DNA from 2 places in the Pseudomonas sp. ZL2 genome. Region 1 is predicted to be linked to the other one. Evidence: predicted binding sites of a transcription regulator. Region 1 holds the regulator's gene; the other holds the start of a gene.
The links. The regulator sigma-54, encoded in region 1, starts transcription at its own class of promoters, with help from an activator protein. The targets are predictions, from matches to a motif close to ANTGGCATNNANNTTGCTNT.

Region 1 (3,362 bases):
CGTTGTCCTCAAGTACATCGAGGGCGGTGCTCTTGCCGGAGCCGGACCGGCCGCTAACGATGATCAAGCGCATGTTCAGTGCCCGTTTTGTACGTCCAGCACGACCTGGTACAAGGATTCGTTACTGGTGGCCGCACGCAGTTTGTCGCGTACGTCCTGGCGGTCGAGCATGCTGGCGATCTGGCGCAGCAGCTCCAGGTGCGCATCGGTAGCCGCTTCCGGGACCAGCAGTACGAACAGCAGGTCGACCGGGGCGCCATCGATGGCGTCGAAATCGATAGGGGCGTCAAGGTGCAACAGTGCGCTGACCGGCGATTCGCAGCCCTTGAGGCGGCAATGCGGAATGGCAATGCCGTTGCCGAAGCCGGTAGAGCCCAGTTTTTCCCGGGCGATCAGGGCTTCGTACACGTCCTGGGTGTCCAGCTCGGGCACTTGTTTGCCGATCAGATTGGCGATCTGTTCGAGCGCACGCTTTTTACTGCCGCCCGGCACGTTCACAAGGGAACGGCCGGGGGTCAGGATGGTTTCAAGTCGGATCATGGATGAGGGGGATCAGCGGGCCGCTGCACCTTGCAGCAGGCTTTGCTGTTTTTCCTTGTGTTTTTTCAGTTGGCGGTCGAGCTTGTCAGTCAAGGCATCGATCGCTGCATACATGTCTTGGTGTTCGGCATTTGCAACCACTTCGCCGCCGGGAATGAACAGCGTTGCTTCAATCTTCTGCTGCAACTTCTCGACCTTCATGATTACCGTCACATTGGTAATCTTGTCGAAATGCCCCTCCAGCCGTTTCAATTTTTGCTCGACGTACTCACGCAGGGGCTGAGTAACTTCTACATGCTGTCCACTGATATTGACTTGCATACAGCTTCTCCTTTGTTGCCGGTGCATAAGAGGCAGGTGTTGCGCCTGCCACTGAACTGCGGTGGCACACCTCAGGAGCCGTTACATCAATCGCTTGCGCTCGCTCGACGGTGCAATGCCGAGGGACTCGCGGTACTTGGCGACGGTGCGACGTGCTACCTGGATGCCTTGTGCCTCCAGTAAACCAGCGATCTTGCTGTCACTCAATGGCTTTTTCTGATTTTCCGCTGCAACCAGTTTTTTGATGATCGCGCGGATCGCCGTGGACGAGCATTCGCCGCCTTCGGAGGTGCTGACGTGGCTGGAGAAAAAGTACTTCAGCTCGTAAATACCGCGGGGCGTGTGCATGTATTTTTGCGTGGTCACCCGGGAAATCGTCGACTCGTGCATGCCCACCGCTTCGGCGATATCGTGCAACACCAGCGGTTTCATCGCTTCGTCGCCATGATCGAGGAAGCCACGCTGGTGCTCGACGATCTGGGTGGCGACCTTCATCAGGGTCTCGTTGCGGCTTTGCAGGCTCTTGATGAACCAGCGCGCTTCCTGCAGCTGGTTGCGCATGAAGGTGTTGTCGGCGCTGGTGTCGGCGCGGCGAACGAAGCCGGCGTACTGCGGGTTGACCCGCAGGCGGGGGACCGCCTCCTGGTTGAGCTCGACCAGCCAGCGTTCGTTGTCCTTGCGCACGATCACGTCCGGCACCACGTATTCGGCTTCGCTCGACTCGATTTGCGAGCCGGGGCGCGGGTTGAGGCTCTGTACCAGCTCGATGACCTGGCGCAGTTCGTCTTCCTTGAGCTTCATGCGGCGCATCAGCTGGCTGTAGTCACGGCCACCGAGCAGGTCGATGTAGTCGCTGACCAGGCGCTGGGCTTCGGCCATCCACGGCGTGCGCGGCGGCAGCTGGCGCAGTTGCAGCAACAGGCACTCGCTGAGGTTGCGCGCGCCGATGCCGGCCGGTTCGAACTGTTGAATACGGTGCAGCACGGCCTCGACTTCATCCAGCTCGATGTCGAGCTCGGGGTCGAAGGAATCACAGACTTCTTCCAGGGTTTCGTCGAGGTAGCCCTGGTTATTGATGCAGTCGATCAACGTCACGGCGATCAGCCGGTCGGTGTCGGACATCGGAGCCAGGTTCAGTTGCCAGAGCAGATGGCTTTGCAGGCTCTCGCCAACGGAGGTGCGGGTGGTGAAGTCCCACTCGTCATCGTCGTTGCTGGGCAGGCTGCTGGCGCTGGTCTGGTAGATGTCTTCCCAGGCGGTGTCGACCGGCAGCTCGTTGGGGATGCGTTCGTTCCACTCGCCTTCTTCGAGGTTGTCCACCGTCGGGGCGGTCTCCTGGAAGCTGGTTTCCTGAACTTCGGCGACGGGTTTGCTCTCGGCGTTGTCGGCCATCGGGTCGCTGTTGTCGAAGTCGTCGCCATCTTCCTGGCGCTCGAGCATCGGGTTTGATTCCAGCGCTTCCTGGATTTCCTGCTGGAGGTCCAGGGTAGAAAGCTGGAGCAGACGTATGGCCTGTTGCAACTGCGGGGTCATCGTCAGTTGCTGGCCCATTCTTAGGACGAGCGATGGTTTCATGGCAGGGGCTTAACACCTTATTTGCCGGCGCACATGCGCCATCCACTACAAGGGCACCGAAGCGCCAACTTTAAGCAAATTATATGCCTGAAATTGCAGCGTTTGCCTAGAGCGCCGTAACAATTAAGCCATGAACTGGCTTGATCGAGAGCGCTCTGGCTGCGCCTTACACCTTGAGCCTACAGGCGGAACTCATGGCCGAGGTAAACCTCTTTGACCAGATCGTTGGCCAGGATGGTTTCTGCATCGCCTTCGGCGATCAGTTGGCCATCGTTGACGATGTAAGCGGTTTCGCAGATATCCAGGGTCTCACGGACGTTGTGGTCGGTGATCAGAACGCCAATGCCCTTGGCCTTCAGGTGGTGGATGATCTGCTTGATGTCGCCGACCGAGATCGGGTCGACACCGGCAAAGGGTTCGTCGAGCAGAATGAACTTGGGCGCGGTGGCCAGGGCGCGGGCAATCTCGACGCGGCGGCGTTCGCCACCGGAGAGGCTCATGCCGAGGTTGTCGCGGATGTGGCTGATGTGGAATTCCTGCAGCAGGCTTTCCAGCTCTTTGCGCCGGCCATCGCGGTCCAGGTCCTTGCGGGTTTCGAGGATCGCCATGATGTTGTCGGCCACCGACAGCTTGCGGAAGATCGAGGCTTCCTGCGGCAGATAGCCAATGCCGGCGCGGGCGCGGCCGTGCATGGGCTGGTGGCTGACATCGAGGTCGTCGATCAGGACGCGGCCCTGATCGGCCTGGACCAGGCCGACGATCATGTAGAAACAGGTGGTCTTGCCGGCGCCGTTGGGGCCGAGCAGGCCGACGATCTGGCCGCTGTCGATCGACAGGCTGACGTCGCGAACCACTTGGCGGCTCTTGTAGCTCTTGGCCAGGTGCTGGGCTTTGAGGGTTGCCATTTACTCGGCCTTCTTCTTCGG
Region 2 (3,362 bases), on a different contig from region 1:
CGGTGCCGTCCTGGCCGACGGTGAACGTCTGCGCCTCTGGCGGCACGACGATCGCGGGCTCCAGGGCAAAACCGTTGGCGGTGACGATCTGGCCATCGGAGTTCAGGTGGAAGGTACCGTCACGGCTGTACGAAACAGTGCCATCAGGCTGCAGGATCTGGAAGAAACCACGACCGTTGACCGCCATGTCCAACGGGTTCTCGGTGGTCTGCAGGCTACCGGTACTGAAGTTCTTCTGGGTGCCGACGATGCGCACACCGGTACCCACTTGCAGGCCCGACGGCAGTTCGCTGTCCTGGGTCGACTGGGCACCTGGCTGACGCTTGATCTGATAGAGCAAGTCCTGGAACTCGGCGCGATCACGTTTGAAGCCGGTGGTCGAAACGTTGGCCAGGTTGTTGGAAATGGTGGTCAAGTTGGTGTCCTGGGCGGACAACCCGGTTTTACTGACCCAAAGAGCCGGAAGCATGCTGTTCTCCTCGCGCGCCTGTTTTACGGCGCTACGTCTGTGTTATTAGCCGATTTGCAAAACACGAGCCATGGCTTCGTCGCCTTCCTTGGCCGTGGTCATCATCTTGATGTGCAATTCGAATTGACGGGACAGCGCCAGCACCGAGGTCATTTCCTCGACCGCATTGACGTTGCTCGACTCCAGGAAACCGGAGACCACCTGGACGTTGGCATCGGCGACGGCAGGCTGGCCGTTCTTGGTGTGGATCAAGCCGTCCAGGCCCTTGGTCATGTTCTTCAGGTCCGGGTTGACCAGTTTGATCCGGTCGACCTCGGCCATGACCCGCGGGCCCTCGCCCATGGCGCGGATGCTGATGGTGCCGTCCTGGCCAACCTCGACCTTCTGCTCTGGCGGCACGGCAATCGGCCCGCCATTGCCCATCACCGGCATACCGTTGCCGGCCCGCAGCACACCCAGACCGTCAATGTTCAGGCTGGCGGTGCGCACATAGGCTTCACTGCCATCCGGGGCCTGCACGGCGATGAAGCCGTCGCCGCCGATGGCGATGTCCAGGTCACGGCCGGTTTCCTGCATCGAGCCCGGGCTGAAATCAGTGGCCGGGCGCTCGGTCATGGCATAGGCCCGCGCCGGAAAGCTGTCACCGAATACCGGCATCGAGCGCGCCTGCTCCAGGTCACGCTGAAAACCGCTGGTGGAAATGTTCGCCAGGTTGTTGGCATGGGCCTTCTGCGCCAGCGCGTTCTGGCTGGCGCCGGTCATGGCCACGTATAGCATCTTGTCCACAGTCATCCTCCGCTGCGCTGGCGAACACTTGCCGTCCGCCGCTGCTTTGCAGAGCCTGAAGCAAGTTTCAAACCAACTTTTGAAAAAGGCGGAAAACGCCCGAAAGACAAGGGGTTCAAGCGCGCGATAGATCTCACGCAGAAGATGCGCCGTCGAAAATACGGCGCCGGTTTGCCGCTAGCGGCAAGCTCAGTAGTCGCGGCAAGCCGCGTTATTGAACGGACCGGCAAAACGCTTCCAGCCCTCGCCCGGCGCAAACTGTGCGCACACCAGGCGCCCGGTGACCTGGCTTTCCCAGCGATACCAGGGCGCGGCATCAGCCCAGGCCTGGCTCATCAACAGCACGGCGAACAGCGCCATCAGCAATCGTTGCAACATGATCGATACCCCTGAAATGCAAGACCCCTTCCGAGAAAGGGGTCCACTCACACCGATTACCTCACACCCGCATCAGGTCATCTGAATGATGGTCTGCATGATGGTGCTCTGGGTCGAGATGGTCTTGGCGTTGGCCTGGTAGTTGCTCTGCGCCTTGATCAGCTCGACCAGCTCGTTGGTCAGGTTTACGTTGGAGTCTTCCAGCGAGTTGGAAGCGATAGCGCCCAGGGTGCCGGTCTTCGGCGCATCGATACCCGGAATACCCGACGCGTAGGTTTCGGTCCAGCGGGTGCCACCCATAGGTTGCAGGCCCTGCTCGTTGGCGAAGCTGGCGATGGCGACCTGGCCGATGGCGCGCGACTGCTGGTTGCTGAAGCTTGCGAACATCACGCCGCTGGAGTCGATGCTCAGGCTCGACAGAATCCCGGTAGCGTAACCGTCCTGGCTTTGCGACAGGCGCGTGGTCGGGGTGTTGTACGAGGTGGTGTCGGTCATGTCGATGGCGATGCCGCCAGCGTTGGCGGCCGAACCGTTGGTACCCCAGACCGGAGGCTTGGCATTCGGATTGGTCACTTCGGCAGGGATCCAGCCGGTCAACTTGAAGACCTTGTTGACCACCTCGTAACCCGAGCCCGCGGCACCGGCAGTCATGGTCTTGACGCTACCGTCGGAGTTGAACTCGATGGTGCCTTCCAGCGCCTTTGGCGGCTCTTCGGCCGGGTTCAGCGGGTTGCGGCCATCGATCAGGGTGTACGACTTCCAGGTGTTGGTCCCGGTCTTGACGTAGTACTGATCCATGACGTGCTCATTACCCTGGCTGTCGTAGATCTTGGTGGCGAAGGTCTTGTTCCAGCTGTTTTCGTCAGTCGGGCTGAAAGTGGTGGCCGCCGGGATGATCTTGTCCGACGAGTTCAGGTTCAACCCCTGGTCGATCGAAGTGGTGCTCTTGGGCGCCAGCGCCGAGGTATCGATCTTCAGGTCGGTCAGCACGCCGTTGATGATCTTGCCGTTTTCATCGACACCGTAGCCGCGCAGGCGCAGGCCGTCAGCAGTGACGACGTAGTTGTCCTTGTTGGTCTGGAAGGCACCGGCGCGGGTGTAGCTGAGCGAGCCGTTGTCGCTCAGCACGAAGAAGCCCTGACCCTGGATGCCCATGTCCAGCACGTTGCCGGTGTTGTTGATTTCACCGTTCTTGAACTGCTGCGATACCGCTGCCAGGCGCACACCGTTACCGATGTTGCTGGTGCCAACGCCCAGCTTGTTGGCCGAGTAGACGTCGGCGAATTCCGCGCGCGACGATTTGAAACCGGTGGTGGCGACGTTGGCGATGTTGTTGCCGGTCACGTCCAGTTGCTTGTTGGCTGCATAGAGACCGCTAAGGCCGATATTGAATGACATCTTTCACTCCTTGTGCCGCGTTAGCCGGCTCTATATACCGATGGTTTGGACTTTGGACAGGGCGATGCTGCCCAGGCCGGCAAGATTGAGCATCATCTCGCCGCCAGTCTGACTGATGGTGACGCTGCTGACGGTGGCCGGCAGCATGGTGTACATGTCCAGCTGCTTGCCATCGACGGTGGTCTTGGCGGCAAAGGTGTAGGTACCCGGATCGACCTTCTCGCCCTTGTCGTTGGTACCGTCCCAGACGAAAGAGGCATTGCCGGCCTTCTGCGCCCCCATGTCGATGGTCTTGACCAACTTGCCATCCTTGTCGGTAATGGTGACGGTG

Region 2: the regulator sigma-54 is predicted to act here: its motif matches at 1,313-1,332, upstream of ABM562_RS23215 (flagellar basal body rod protein FlgF).

What each region holds. Positions count from the first base shown of each region.
Region 1 covers NZ_JBGOGX010000004.1:224,570-227,931, forward strand. Annotated here, with positions in the region: gene rapZ (RNase adapter RapZ) at 1-73, opposite strand, end outside; gene ptsN (PTS IIA-like nitrogen regulatory protein PtsN) at 76-540, opposite strand; gene hpf (ribosome hibernation-promoting factor, HPF/YfiA family) at 553-861, opposite strand; gene ABM562_RS07010 (RNA polymerase factor sigma-54) at 943-2,436, opposite strand; gene lptB (LPS export ABC transporter ATP-binding protein) at 2,616-3,341, opposite strand; gene lptA (lipopolysaccharide transport periplasmic protein LptA) at 3,342-3,362, opposite strand, start outside.
Region 2 covers NZ_JBGOGX010000050.1:34,391-37,752, reverse strand. Annotated here, with positions in the region: gene flgG (flagellar basal-body rod protein FlgG) at 1-469, opposite strand, end outside; gene ABM562_RS23215 (flagellar basal body rod protein FlgF) at 515-1,255, opposite strand; gene ABM562_RS23210 (hypothetical protein) at 1,445-1,633, opposite strand; gene flgE (flagellar hook protein FlgE) at 1,706-3,031, opposite strand; gene flgD (flagellar hook assembly protein FlgD) at 3,062-3,362, opposite strand, start outside.